One region of the Streptomyces sp. NPDC089919 genome, then DNA from elsewhere that is predicted to be linked to it. Evidence: riboswitches for the same ligand, from Rfam matches in the RefSeq annotation. Region 1 holds a riboswitch; the other holds the start of a gene.
What was found. Region 1 has a riboswitch for glycine ahead of gcvT (glycine cleavage system aminomethyltransferase GcvT). Riboswitches for the same ligand answer to the same signal wherever they lie in the genome.

Region 1 (7,244 bases):
CGGCGGGGCGGTCGAGCAGGGTGACGGTGGCGCAGGCAAGCGGGCGGGCGGACCCCGCAGCCAGCGAGCGGGCGGACTCGGCGGCAGGCAGGCGGACGGACCCCGCCGCACGCGGGCGAGCGGACTCCGCCGCAGGCAAGCGGGCGGACCCCGTCGCAGACGGGCGAGCCGACTCGGCGGCAAGCGGGCGAGCCGACTCAGGCGCGGGCGGGGCGGCGGATTCCGCGGCCGCCAGCAGGGCGGCGACGGCGCGCCGGTGGCGGGTGAAGGCGTAGGCGCTCACGCCGCGGCCCCGCGCCGCCTGGCCCGACAGCGCCTCCCCCGCACTCGCGTCCAGCAGCAGCAGGTGCAGCGACCGCCCCCGCCGCCGCGCGGCCCGTCCGAGCAGCCGGCGCACCCAGGCCTGGGTACCGCAGTCGTGGACCACCACGCTGCGCCCCGACCGCAGTGCCGCCCACAGGCCGGCGTAGTGCGCCACCCGGACCGCCGGCCGGTACAGGCCGTACGGCAGCCGCCCCGGCAGCCGGGCCTCCCACCGCTCGCGGACGTCCTGGGAGTCGATGGCCGGGCCGGTCACGGCCCGCTTCATCAGGGTGCTCTTGCCGCTGCCCGGCAGCCCGGAGACCACCACGAGGTCCCCGGCCGCGAACTCCAGCCGCCGGGGCCCGGCGGCGCCCAGCCCCCGCAGGTCCCGCACCCGGCCGGCCGGGGCCGCCGCGGCCGGCGCCGCGCTGCGCCGGTCCGGCTGGACCGGCACGGCCAGGGCCGCCCCGTCCGGCACCGTCACCGCTCCGAAGATCCGCACAGCGATCGCCTCCCCTGAGGGCCCCTCCCAGCGGCAGCTGGGGGAAGGGTCAACCGGACCCATGCCCACTAAGTGTAAAGAGACGGTAATGCGAGGGGTACGGTTCCCGCGGAGCCGGCTGCCGCCCCGCCCCGTCCCCCGCCCCCACCCGGAGATTTGCCCCGGGGCCCGGCCCCCCGTTCCCGCCGGACGCGTGCAATGATGTGCGCGCCAACTCCATACAGGCCGCTTGAATCCGCGCGGGAGAGTTCCGGGCCCTGCCACCGGCAGGCCGCACCGGGCGCCGAAGGAGCAAGACCCTCCCTTGAATCTCTCAGGCCCAGTTACCGCGCGGGCGAGGCACATCTGAAAAGCGGGTCCGACCGGCATCGCCCACCGGACCCCACCCAAGGTGCAAGTCACCCCCGCGACGCGTAGCTTCGTACGCGCCTGCGGTCGTGACGAACCTCTCAGGTTCCGATGACAGATGGGGAGGAACCGTCCTCATCTTTTGACGCGGCCTGCCCTGGGAGCCACCCCTATGTCGAACACCCCCCGTCTGACCGCCCTCGACGCCGTGCACCGTGCCCTCGGTGCCACGATGACCGACTTCGCGGGCTGGGACATGCCGCTGCGCTACGCCAGCGAGCGGGACGAGCACACCGCCGTCCGCACGAAGGCCGGCCTGTTCGACCTCTCCCACATGGGCGAGATCACCGTCACCGGCGCCGAGGCCGTCAAGCTCCTCGACTACGCGCTGGTCGGCAACATCTCCACCGTCGGCGTCGGCCGCGCCCGCTACACGCACATCTGCCAGGAGGACGGCGGCATCCTCGACGACCTGATCGTCTACCGCCTCGGCGAGACCGAGTACATGGTCGTCGCCAACGCCTCCAACGCCCAGGTCGTGCTGGACGCCCTCACCGAGCGCGCGGCCGGCTTCGACGCCGAGGTTCGCGACGACCGGGACGCCTACGCGCTGATCGCGGTGCAGGGCCCCGAGTCCCCCGCGATCGTGAAGTCCCTGACGGACGCCGACCTGGACAACCTCAAGTACTACGCGGGCCTGCCCGGCACCGTCGCGGGCGTCCCGGCCCTGATCGCCCGTACCGGCTACACGGGCGAGGACGGCTTCGAGCTCTTCGTGAAGCCCGAGCACGCGGTGGAGCTGTGGGAGGCGCTGACCAAGGCCGGCGAGGGCGCCGGCCTGGTCCCGGCCGGCCTGTCCTGCCGCGACACGCTGCGCCTGGAGGCCGGCATGCCGCTGTACGGCCACGAGCTGACCACCGCCCTGACGCCCTTCGACGCGGGTCTGGGCCGGGTCGTGAAGTTCGAGAAGGAGGGCGACTTCGTGGGCCGCGCCGCCCTCGAGGCCGCCGCCGAGCGCGCCGCCGGCAACCCGCCGCGCAAGCTGGTCGGCCTGATCGCGGAGGGCCGCCGGGTCCCGCGCGCCGGCTTCCCGGTGGTCGCCGACGGCCAGGTCATCGGCGAGGTCACCTCGGGTGCCCCGTCCCCGACGCTGGGCAAGCCGATCGCCATGGCGTACGTCGACGCGGCGCACGCCGCGCCCGGCACCTCCGGTGTCGGCGTCGACATCCGCGGTACGCATGAGGCGTACGAGGTCGTGGCCCTGCCGTTCTACAAGCGGCAGAAGTGACGATCCCGCACCGGGATCCCGCCACCTCCTTCGTCTCACCCTCCAAGACACCCGTTCATCAGCACTCCCCCGCATCCAGGAGAATCAGGCCATGAGCAACCCCCAGCAGCTTCGCTACACCAAGGAACACGAGTGGGTCTCGGAGGTCGACGCGGACGGCGTCGCCACCGTCGGCATCACCGAGTTCGCGGCCAACGCGCTCGGTGACGTCGTCTACGCCCAGCTGCCCGAGGTCGGGGCCACCATCACCGCGGGCGAGTCCTGTGGCGAGCTGGAGTCGACCAAGTCGGTCAGCGACCTGTTCGCCCCCGTCGACGGCGAGGTCGTCGAGGCCAACCAGGACGTCGTGGACGACCCGGCCCTGGTCAACACCGCCCCCTTCGAGGGCGGCTGGCTCTTCAAGGTGAAGATCACGGGCGAGGCCGACCTGCTGACCGCCGACGAGTACGCCGCCCTCACCAAGGGCTGACCGGACCACACCGAGGGATCCCGATGTCGCTTCTGAACACTCCCCTTCACGAGCTGGACCCGGACGTCGCCGCCGCCGTCGACGCCGAGCTCCACCGTCAGCAGTCCACCCTCGAGATGATCGCCTCGGAGAACTTCGCTCCGGTCGCGGTCATGGAGGCCCAGGGCTCGGTCCTCACCAACAAGTACGCCGAGGGCTACCCGGGCCGCCGTTACTACGGCGGCTGCGAGCACGTCGACGTGGTCGAGCAGATCGCGATCGACCGCATCAAGGCGCTCTTCGGCGCCGAGGCCGCCAACGTGCAGCCCCACTCGGGCGCGCAGGCCAACGCCGCCGCGATGTTCGCGCTGCTCAAGCCGGGCGACACGATCATGGGCCTGAACCTGGCCCACGGCGGTCACCTGACCCACGGCATGAAGATCAACTTCTCCGGCAAGCTCTACAACGTGGTCCCGTACCACGTCGACGAGTCGGGCCAGGTCGACATGGCCGAGGTCGAGCGCCTCGCCAAGGAGTCCAAGCCGCAGCTGATCGTCGCCGGCTGGTCCGCCTACCCGCGCCAGCTGGACTTCGCCGCCTTCCGCCGCATCGCGGACGAGGTCGGCGCGTACCTGATGGTCGACATGGCGCACTTCGCCGGCCTGGTCGCCGCGGGCCTGCACCCCAACCCGGTGCCGCACGCCCACGTCGTCACCACCACCACGCACAAGACCCTCGGCGGTCCGCGCGGCGGTGTCATCCTGTCGACGCAGGAACTGGCCAAGAAGATCAACTCCGCGGTCTTCCCCGGTCAGCAGGGCGGCCCGCTGGAGCACGTGATCGCGGCCAAGGCGGTCTCCTTCAAGGTCGCCGCCTCGCCCGAGTTCAAGGAGCGCCAGGAGCGCACCCTGGCCGGCGCGAAGGCCATCGCCGAGCGCCTGGTGCAGGACGACGTCAAGGCCGTGGGCGTGGACGTGCTGTCCGGCGGCACCGACGTGCACCTGGTCCTGGTGGACCTGCGCAACTCCGAGCTGGACGGCCAGCAGGCCGAGGACCGGCTCCACGAGATCGGCATCACGGTCAACCGGAACGCCATCCCGAACGACCCGCGGCCGCCGATGGTGACCTCGGGCCTGCGGATCGGTACCCCGGCCCTGGCCACCCGCGGTTTCCAGGCCGAGGACTTCACCGAGGTCGCGGACATCATCGCCGAGGCGCTGAAGCCCGCGTACGACAGCGACGCCCTCAAGGGCCGGGTCTCCGCGCTGGCCGCGAAGCACCCGCTGTACCCCTCGCTGTAAGGCGGTCCGCCGCTCCGTACGGCGTACGAGCAGGGCCCGGCCTGCGGTTCCCACAGGCCGGGCCTTTCTCATGACCAACGTCCCAGGCGGTGGGCCCTGATGCCTCTGATTGCGCCAAATATTCGTAAATAGGCTCGACATAAGGCATCCCCCCGTCAAGGACGACAGGCAGGCACCCTCATGGACATGAGTGCGGCGAACCGGAAGGGACTCAGTCTCTTCGCGCTGGTCATGATCGGCATCGGTTCCATCTTCGGCTCCGGCTGGCTCTTCGGCGCCGGCACCGCGGCCCAGGTGGCCGGCCCGGCGGCGCTGGCCGCCTGGGTGATCGGCGCGGTCTTCATCGGCATGATCGCCATGTCCTACGCGGAGGTGGGCGCGGCCTACCCGATCCCGGGCGGCATGGCCCGGTACGGCTCGATCTCGCACGGTCCGGTGCTCGGCTTCATCACCGGCTGGGCCGTCTGGATCGCGGTGGCCTCGCTGATCCCGATCGAGTCGATCGCGGCGACGCAGTACATGTCCTCGTGGAGCTTCGGCTGGGCGAAGGGCCTGGTGGACGCGGGCAGCCACCAGCTGACCGCCTTCGGCATGGCCGTGGCGCTGGTGCTGACCGTGCTGCTGTGGCTCTCGTGCTACTGGTCGGTACAGCTCCTGGCCAAGATCAACTCGCTGCTGACCCTGGTCAAGTTCGCCATCCCGGTCCTCGCGGTGGCCGCCCTGATCGCCTCCGGCTTCCACACCGAGAACTTCTCCGCCCACGGCGGCTTCGCGCCCAACGGCTGGACCGCCGTCCTGACCGCCGTCACCACCTCGGGCGTGGTCTTCGCGTTCAACGGCTTCCAGGCCGTGGTCAACCTGGGCGGCGCCGCCAAGAACCCCGGCCGGGCCATCCCGATCGCCCTGGTCGGCGCGCTCTCCCTGGGCCTGGTGATCTACCTGGCGCTGCAGACCGCCTTCCTGGGCGCCGTCCCGCCGGAGCAGCTGGCCCAGGCCGGCGGCTGGAGCGGGATCAACTTCAACTCGCCGTTCGCCGAGCTGGCCCAGCTCCTGATGATCCACTGGGTGGTGGTGATGCTCCAGTTCGGCGCCTTCATCTCGCCCGCCGGCTCCAACATCGCCAACGTGGCCTCGGCCGCGTACATGGTCCAGAACCTCGCCGAGACCGGCTTCTTCCCCAAGAAGCTCCAGCAGACCCACCCGGTCTACGGCACCGCCCGCCCGGCGATGTGGCTGAACCTCGGCTTCTCGGTGCTGCTGCTGGTCACCGTGGGCCACAGCTGGAAGACCCTGGCGCCGATCATCTCGGCCGCCATGGTCATCTCGTACCTGATCGGCCCGGTCGCGGTGGGCGTCTTCCGCCGCACCAAGCCGGACCTGCCCCGGCCGTTCCGGCTGCCGATGGCCTCCGTGCTGTGCCCGCTGACCTTCGTCTTCGCCGCCTGTGCGCTGTACTGGTCGAAGTGGCCCAACACCGGCATCGTCACGGCCCTGACCCTGGTGGCGGCGCCGGTGGCCGCCCTGGTCCTGCGCCGCAAGGGGGAGCGGGACCTGGCCGGGCAGTTCGCCCCGGCCTGGTGGATCGTCTGCTTCCTCGGCGCGCTGTCCCTGCTCTCCTGGCTGGGCGGCACCGACTTCGGCGGCACCGGCCGCATCCCGGGCGGCCTGGACATCGCCCTGGTCGCGGCCATGGCGCTCGGTGTCTACCACTGGGCCGTCCGGGCCGGAGTCAAGGCCCACCTCGCCGGGCTCCCGGGCCCGGACCCCGTACTCGACGGCGAGGCGGACTCCACCACGGAGGCCCAGACTGCCGACCGGGAACGTGAGCTGTCCCACGCATGACCCCATAAGTACCGGTCCGGCAGGCGAACCGTTCACCTGAGCGGGTTAGGCTCGTCTGTCGGACAAAATCCGCACACATCCCCATCTCCTGCCCCTCCACGAGCAGACAAAGGAGTCCGACTCCGTGGCCATCTCCGTGTTCGACCTCTTCTCCATCGGCATCGGTCCGTCCTCCTCCCACACGGTGGGCCCGATGCGCGCCGCACGCATGTTCGTGAACCGGCTGAAGAAGGACGGCGTGCTCGCCCAGACCGCGTCCGTGCGGGCCGAGCTCTACGGCTCCCTCGGCGCGACCGGGCACGGCCACGGCACCCCCAAGGCCGTCCTGCTGGGCCTGGAGGGCCACTCCCCGCGCACCGTCGACGTCGAGTCCGCGGACGACGAGGTCGAGCGGATCCGGCAGAGCGGCAGGCTGCGCCTGCTGGGCGCCGAGATAGGGGACGTCCACGAGATCGCCTTCGACGAGCCGAACCAGCTGATCCTGCACCGCCGCCGCTCGCTGCCGTACCACGCCAACGGCATGACCCTCTTCGCCTACGACGAGGCCGGGGCCCCGCTGCTGGAGAAGACCTACTACTCGGTCGGCGGCGGCTTCGTCGTCGACGAGGACGCGGTCGGCGAGGACCGGATCAAGCTCGACGACACCGTGCTGAAGTACCCCTTCCGCTCCGGTGACGAGATGCTGCGGCTGGCCAAGGAGACCGGCCTGTCGATCTCCTCGCTGATGCTGGAGAACGAGAAGGCCTGGCGCACCGAGGACGAGATCCGGGCCGGTCTGCTGGAGATCTGGCGGGTCATGCAGTCCTGCGTCAACCGGGGCATGTCCCGCGAGGGCATCCTCCCCGGCGGCCTGCGGGTCAAGCGCCGGGCCGCCTCCACGGCGCGCCAGCTGCGCACCGAGGGCGACCCGATGATGCACCGCTCGGAGTGGACCACCATCTACGCCATGGCGGTCAACGAGGAGAACGCCGCCGGCGGCCGGGTCGTGACGGCCCCCACCAACGGCGCCGCGGGCGTGCTGCCGGCCGTCCTGCACTACTACATGAACTTCGTCCCGGGCGCGGACGAGGACGGCGTGGTGCGCTTCCTGCTGGCCGCGGGCGCGATCGGCATGCTCTTCAAGGAGAACGCCTCCATCTCCGGCGCCGAGGTCGGCTGCCAGGGCGAGGTCGGCTCGGCCTGCTCGATGGCGGCCGGCGCGCTGGCCGAGGT
Region 2 (7,244 bases), on a different contig from region 1:
AGCGGGCGTGCTTCTCCTGGACGGCCATGTAACCGGCGTGCGGGCCGCCGAAGCCCATCGGGACGCCGAAGCGCTGGGTGGTGCCGACGGCGATGTCCGCGCCGAGGGAGCCCGGCGAGGCCAGCAGGGTCAGGGCCAGCAGGTCGGCGGCGACGGTGACGATCGCACCCAGGCCGTGCGCCTGCTCGATGACCGGCTTGATGTCGCGGACCGCACCGGAGGCGCCCGGGTACTGGAGCAGCACGCCGAAGACGCCGCGCTCGGCGATCTCGGCCGGGATGCCCGCGGAGAGGTCGGCGACGACGACCTCGACACCGGTCGGCTCGGCGCGGGTCTCGATCACCGCGATGGTCTGCGGCAGCGCGTCGGCGTCGACGAGGAAGACCCCGCCCTTGACCTTGCCCACGCGGCGGGCCAGCGTCATGGCCTCGGCCGCGGCGGTGCCCTCGTCCAGGAGGGAGGCGCCGGAGGTCGGCAGCCCGGTCAGGTCGGCGACCACGGTCTGGAAGTTGATCAGCGCTTCCAGCCGGCCCTGGGAGATCTCCGGCTGGTACGGCGTGTACGCGGTGTACCAGGAGGGGTTCTCCATGACGTTGCGCAGGATCACCGGCGGGGTGAAGGTGCCGTAGTAGCCGAGGCCGATCATCGGCGCCAGCACCTCGTTGCGGGCGGCGAGGGAGCGGAGCTCGGCCAGCACCTCGGCCTCGGTGCGGGCACCGGGGAGGTTCAGCGCCTCGGCGCTCTTGATCACGTCCGGCACAGCGGCCGCCGTGAGCTCGTCGAGCGAGCCGTAGCCGACCTGGGCGAGCATCTTGGCCTGGGCCTCGGCGTCGGGGCCGATGTGGCGCTGCTCGAAGGGGATGCCGCGCTCCAGGTGGGAGAGCGGAAGACGACTGGCGGTCATGGGCGGAGGCCTCCTGGTCTGACGACCTGCGAGGGGTACCACGGCGCGGGCACCCGAACGGCCTCCCCCTCTGTCATCTCAACCTGAGAGCTTCACCGGCAGACCCCGAAGAGGGCATGCCGGCTTTCACCGTCGGTGAGGAGGGGTTCCGGCACACCGGTCCGACGCCCGCCCTGCTTTCCAGAGTGGCCTCATCCGTGCGGTACGTCTGCCTGAGAGATTCCGGGGAGGATTTGCTCCTTCGGCGCCTCCGGTGAACTGGATCGGAGGACTCTCCCGCGCGGGGTCAACAGCCGGAAACCAGACTACCAGCGAGGTTCCTGGGACCTCCCTCGAGTGGCCCCCTCTCCGAATATGCACTTTTGTAGTCTTTACGGAGGAGTTGCGACCAAATGGAGGGACCGTGCAGACCGACATCGATCCGCGCAGCCTGATCGGCCGCAAGGCGTTCGACCGCAATGGCACCAAGATCGGGACCGTGGACGAGGTGTACCTCGACGACGCCACGGGCGAGCCGGAATGGGCCGCCGTCCGCACCGGTCTCTTCAGCCGGGACGCCTTCGTCCCCCTGGAGCCCAGCGAGGTCGTGGGCGACACCCTGCGGGTGCCCTTCGAACGCTCCCTGATCAAGGACGCCCCCGACTTCGGCGTCGGCCGGCACCTCTCCCCCGAGCAGGAACTCCAGCTCTACCACCACTACGGACTGGACGTCTCACTGCCCGGCGAGGTCTCCGCCGCCGCCCCCGACCGCGACTTCGGCCGGCTCGCCGGCGACGACGGGGCCTGAGCCGGCCGCCCCGGATCCACCAGCGGCAGCGGGTCGGACGGCACCAGCTCCGGATCGTCGACCTTGAACGTACGCACCCGGCCCGGCTGCGCCGAGCCGGGCTCCTCGAACCGGACGGTCACCCGCCCCACCCCGCTGCCCTGCACCCAGCCCGCGCCGTACTCGCTGTGCCGGACGTCGCTGCCGGCCGGCCAGCGCCGCTCCGGCGCCGGCTCCTCCTCGGCCGCCGCCACCGGCCCCTCGGCCCCGCCCGGACCCGGCGCAAGGCCTTCCGGGGGCGCCCCCGGCTCCCCGGCCGCGCCCTCCGCCGAGGCCTCGGCGAACTGCGCGAACAGGTCCTCCTGGGTGTAGTCGGCCAGCCCGGAGACGCCCACCCCCAGCAGCCGCACCCCGCCGGTGGTGTCCACCGCGTCCAGCAGCCGCCCGGCCGCCTCCCGCACCACCGCAGGGTCGTCCGTGGGCCCCCGCAGCGTCTCGGAGCGGGTCAGCGTCGAGAAGTCGAACCGCCGCACCTTCAGCACGATGGTCCGCCCCGAGTGCCCCGAGCCGCGCAGCCGCTGCACGCACCGGTCCGCCAGCCGCTGGACCTCGTACCGGATCCGCACCCGGTCGTGCAGGTCCACGTCGAAGGTGTCCTCCACCGACACCGACTTCGCGTCCCGCTCCGCGACCACCGCGCGGTCGTCCCGGCCCAGCGCCATGCGGTACAGCGCGACCCCGTGCGCCCGGCCCAGCAGCCGCACCAGCTCGTCCTCGCCCGCCTCGGCCAGCTCCCCCACCGTGGTCATCCCGGCCCGCCGCAGGTGCTCCCCCGTGGCCGGCCCCACGCCCGGCAGGGTGCGCACCGGCATCGGTGCCAGCAGCTCCCGCTCGGTCCCCGGGGGTATCAGCACCAGCCCGTCCGGCTTGGCCTCCTCGGAGGCGATCTTGGCGAGCATCTTCGACCCGGCCAGCCCCACCGACCCGCTCAGCCCCGTCACCGCCCGGATGTCCGCCCGCAGCCGCTCCCCGGCCGCCCGCGCCCCGGCCTCGTCGAAGGCCACCCCGCCGGCCTCCAGGTCCACGAACGCCTCGTCCAGGCTCAGCGGCTCCACCAGCGGCGACAGCCCCCGCAACAGCTCCATGACCTGGTCGCTGACCGACCGGTAGAGGTGGAAGCGCGGGTAGAGGTACGCGCCGTTCGGGCACAGCCGCCGGGCCTGCGCCGTCGGCATCGCCGAATGCACCCCGAACCGCCGCGCCTCGTACGAGGCCGTGGCCACCACCCCGCGCGGCCCCAGCCCCCCGACGATCACCGGCTTCCCGCGCAGGCTGGGCTTGGACGCCTGCTCCGCGGCGGCGAAGAAGGCGTCCATGTCCAGATGCAGGATGGTCGGTGCGGCTCTCACGACGCTGATGCTGCCTCACGCCACTGACAACGCCCCGCAAGACCCTCCGGGGCGGCCCGGGGGCCGGCCCCGGGGCTCAGACCGCCCGGTTGCGGCGGCGGGCCAGCTCGTCGGCCGGGTTGTGGCCGACCAGGGTCTCGCCGGTGTCCACCCGCTCGCCGTGCAGCTGGGACAGGGCGTGCTCCACGTCCCGCCAGACCACGCCCACCGCGATCCCGAAGACGCCCTGACCGCCCTGGAGCAGTCCCACGACCTCGTCCGGGGAGGTGCACTCGTAGACGGTCGCGCCGTCGCTCATCAGCGTCATCCGGTCCAGGTCGGAGAAGCCCCGGGCGCGCAGGTGCTGGACGGCGGTGCGGATGTTCTGCAGCGCCACCCCGGTGTCCAGGAAGCGCTTGACGATCTTCAGGACGACGACGTCCCGGAAGCTGTAGAGCCGCTGGGTGCCCGATCCGTAGGCCGGACGCACGCTCGGCTCCACGAGCCCGGTCCGCGCCCAGTAGTCCAGCTGCCGGTACGTGATACCGGCCGCGGCACAGGCCGTCGGCCCCCGGTATCCGATCCCCTCCGACGCCGGGTCCTCGTTGACCACTGCGGGTTCCTGCCGGCGCGCGGAGCCCACCGCGCCGCCGTAGAGCGGGTACGGCCCGCTGTCCCCCGCACTCCGCGCGGGGGTGCCCCCGGTCGTACCGTCGCCGCTGATTCTCACGCCGACCCTCCGTCCTTGACCTGCCCAACTCGACGGTAGGCAGTCACCAGGGGTGCGTCAACGATCGCCACACTCGGCACGCCGAGTGATAATCACCCTGAGAGTGGTTTCGCGTACCTCTCCGCGGGAAAGGCTACTCGAATGCCTTGAGCAACCATGGAGCGCTTCTCAGCCGCTCCCGGCGCCTCAGCCGCTCCCCGTGCCGAAGTCCTCCGGGGAGATCTGGTCCAGGAACTCCCGGAACTTCTCCACCTCGTCCTCCTGCTCGTCCGGAATCGCGATGCCGGCGTCGTCCAGCACGCCGTCGCTGCCGTAGATCGGCGTCCCCGTGCGCAGCGCCAGCGCTATGGCGTCGGACGGCCGCGCGCTCACCTCCACGCCGCTGGCGAAGACGAGCTCCGCGTAGAAGACGCCCTCCCGCAGGTCCGTGATCCGGACCTCGCTCAGCTCCTCGCCCAAGGCGTCCAGGACGTCCTTGAAGAGGTCATGGGTCAGCGGCCGCGGCGGGGCCATGCCCTGCTGTGCGAAGGCGATCGCGGTCGCCTCTCCCGGACCGATCCAGATGGGAAGGTACCGGTCGCCTCCCACTTCACGCAGGAGCACGATCGGTTGGTTGGAGGGCATTTCCACCCGGACACCCACAACGTCGAGCTCGTTCACACAGCAACCCTAGGACCTGCCGTGCGGGTTTGGGTAGTCGGGCACCCCCCGGGTCAGTGCAGCCGCACCCCGAGGGCGCTCTCCACCAGGGCTCCGTGCAGCCGCACGGACAGCCCGGCGAGCTCTTTCATGGTCGCTTCGGCGTGCGCCCTGGTCTGCGGGTTGCGGTGCCGGCGCAACGGTGCCACCACCTGCTCCACCAGGCCCGCCTCCCGCTCCGCGGCCGCCTTCATGGCCCGCAGGTGCCGCGGCTCCACACCGAATCGGCCCAGGTCGGCCACGAGTTTGGCGACGGTCAGCGCCTCCGCCTCGAAACCGCCGTCGGCCGACTCGGCCAACAGGCCGTACGACTCCCACTCGGCGAGCTGGGCCTCGTCCACCTCGGCCGCCGCCAGCAGCTCCGCACGGCCGACCCTGGCCACCGTGGGCCGGTCCGCACCGCCGTCGATCACCCCGAGCACGGCATCGCCCTGCGGCGAGGGCGCGGGAATCCTGACCGGCTCGCCCCGGTCCGCGGCGTCCAGCTGCTCGCGGATCACCTTCAGCGGCAGGTAGTGGTCGCGCTGCAGCCGCAGGATGCGGGCCAGTCGCGTCACGTCGTCGGGGCTGAACTTGCGGTACCCGGACGGCGTGCGCCGGGGCTCGACAAGCCCCTCGGCCTCCAGGAACCGGATCTTCGAAATGGTCACTTCGGGAAACTCGTCCCGCAGCTGGTTGAGCACCGAACCGATGCTCAACAGCCGCCCGGCCGAGCCGGCGGTGCCGTTTCCGGCACCGCCCGTCGGTGTACGCAGCATGGACCTTCCCTGGGGGTCGCTCCCCCCGGACCCGTCCGGGGGAAGGTCAGATGCCTCGCTGGGACGCGTAGAAGACCAGCCGGTACTTGCCGATCTGCACCTCGTCACCGGCGGTGAGCACGACCGAGTCGATCGGCTCCCGGTTGACGTACGTGCCGTTCAGGCTGCCGACGTCCGAGACCGTGAAGCGGCCGTCCTGGCCCCTGCGGAACTCGACGTGCCGCCGGGAGACCGTGACGTCGTCCAGGAAGATGTCGCTCTGCGGGTGCCGTCCGGCCGTGGTCAGCTCGCCGTCCAGGAGGAAGCGGCTGCCCGAGTTCGGCCCGCGCCGCACGATCAGCAGGGCCGAGCCCGCCGGCAGGGCGTCCACCGCGGCCTGGGCCTCGGGAGACAGGGACGGCAGGGCGTGCTGGCCGGTCATCTCCGCCTCGTAGGCCTCCAGGCCCGAGATCGAGATGGTCGACGTGGTCTCCGAGGCACGCTCCGGCGTCAGACCCGGCCGCAGCGGTGCGCCGCAGTTCGAGCAGAAACGGCTGTCCTCGCCATTGCGGTGCCCGCACCTGCCGCACACCAACATGGACGGCTCCTCGCGCCGCGGCTGCCCCGCGGAGGCATGGGTGGCGTACGGATCGGGGGCAAACCCTCCACCCGCACTTGAGGTTGATGGTTCACCGAAACCTATGCGTCCGGACCCTGCCGGGTCAACGGACGACGCGCCCGGCGCGCCCGGAATGTCACCGGACCCCGCGACCTCGTCACGGAACAGCGGGCGATCGCCCTGCTGCTCCGCGTCACCGTGACGCGCGGCGCGGTGCTTGTTGCCGCTGTCCTCACGCGCCTTCTTGCCGAACAACTTCTCAAACAACTTCACGGGCGATTCCCCTTGACCGAAACAGACCCGCCCGTGGGGCAGGACGAACCCTGAATGCACACACCTGCCGACCCGGACATTCTCACAACGTCCGCAACCACCAGACAGTTTCCACCACGCACCACCCGATCGGTGCGCCGACCCCCCGCAAGCCTCCGCCCACGTGGGCCGCACCACACTGCGCCCCGCCTCACGACGATGACGACCGAGCGTAGTCAGGCTGCTTCGCCGCCCGCAAGGCGTCGACGACGATCTTCGCCGACTGCTCCACGGATGCGGTGGCCTGCTCCTTCTCCAGGGTCTGGATGACCCCTCCCGGGATGTTCAACGCCGGCTCCAGGTCCTGCGGCTTGCCGATGACCTTGAACTCATAAGGCTGTGTGATCTTCCGACCGTCGACGGAGATCCCGCCGTCCGCATCGGCGAAGTACGTGTCGGCGACCACCCGCACGCCGTTGACCTGGATCGCCTCGGCCCCGGCCGCCCGCAGCTCCTGGACCGCGTCCAGCAGCATGTCGGGCTCCACGAGGTGCTTGGCGTCACCGACCCGCAGCGTGATCCCGGGCCCCTCCGCCGCGACCGAGCCCGCCAGGATGCCCAGTTGGCGCTCCTTCTCCACGGTCTGCTTGCGGGCCTCCTCGGCCTGGTCCGAGCTGGTCTCCAGCTCCCGCTTCTGGTCGTCCAGCCGCTGCTTCTCGTCCTCCAGCCGCTTCGTCCGGCCGTCGAGTTCGTCGAGGATGCGGACCAGGTCCTCCTGACGGGCCCCGCGCAGCGCGTTCGAGTCGCTGTTGGACCGCACCTGGATGGCCAGCCCCAGCCCCAGCACGAACAGCAGCAGCGCCACGACCAGTTGCGCACGGGTCACCCGCGGCGGCCACAGCCCCGCGGCCAGCCGCTGCCGCCCGGTCTGCTGCTCCGGTGCCGGCGGCGGGACGGGCACGCCGTCCTCGGGCCCCTGCGGGGCGGTGTTCTCGCTCATCGGCCTCACGCCCGGAAGACGTGCCGGCGGATGGCCGCCGCGTTGGAGAAGATGCGGATGCCGAGCACGACCACCACACCCGTCGACAACTGGGCGCCCACGCCGAGCTTGTCACCGAGGAAGACGATCAGCGCGGCCACCACCACGTT

Region 2: linked by a shared signal. The riboswitch ahead of gcvP (aminomethyl-transferring glycine dehydrogenase) and the one ahead of gcvT (glycine cleavage system aminomethyltransferase GcvT) in region 1 are both predicted to bind glycine.

The regions. Positions count from the first base shown of each region.
Region 1 is NZ_JBFBGK010000056.1:42,857-50,100, reverse strand. Features, by position in the region: partial or broken gene AB0O40_RS22235 (AAA family ATPase) at 233-811, opposite strand; glycine riboswitch at 1,036-1,144, shown strand; gene gcvT (glycine cleavage system aminomethyltransferase GcvT) at 1,326-2,441, shown strand; gene gcvH (glycine cleavage system protein GcvH) at 2,533-2,910, shown strand; gene glyA (serine hydroxymethyltransferase) at 2,934-4,190, shown strand; gene AB0O40_RS22215 (APC family permease) at 4,371-6,032, shown strand; gene AB0O40_RS22210 (L-serine ammonia-lyase) at 6,157-7,244, shown strand, end outside.
Region 2 is NZ_JBFBGK010000003.1:4,563-11,806, reverse strand. Features, by position in the region: gene gcvP (aminomethyl-transferring glycine dehydrogenase) at 1-904, opposite strand, end outside; glycine riboswitch at 1,095-1,193, opposite strand; gene AB0O40_RS02005 (PRC-barrel domain-containing protein) at 1,308-1,691, shown strand; gene AB0O40_RS02000 (DNA polymerase IV) at 1,601-3,079, opposite strand; gene AB0O40_RS01995 (MerR family transcriptional regulator) at 3,156-3,788, opposite strand; gene AB0O40_RS01990 (bifunctional nuclease family protein) at 3,975-4,448, opposite strand; gene AB0O40_RS01985 (MerR family transcriptional regulator) at 4,502-5,245, opposite strand; gene AB0O40_RS01980 (FHA domain-containing protein) at 5,292-6,224, opposite strand; gene AB0O40_RS01975 (DUF881 domain-containing protein) at 6,307-7,095, opposite strand; gene AB0O40_RS01970 (small basic family protein) at 7,101-7,244, opposite strand, start outside.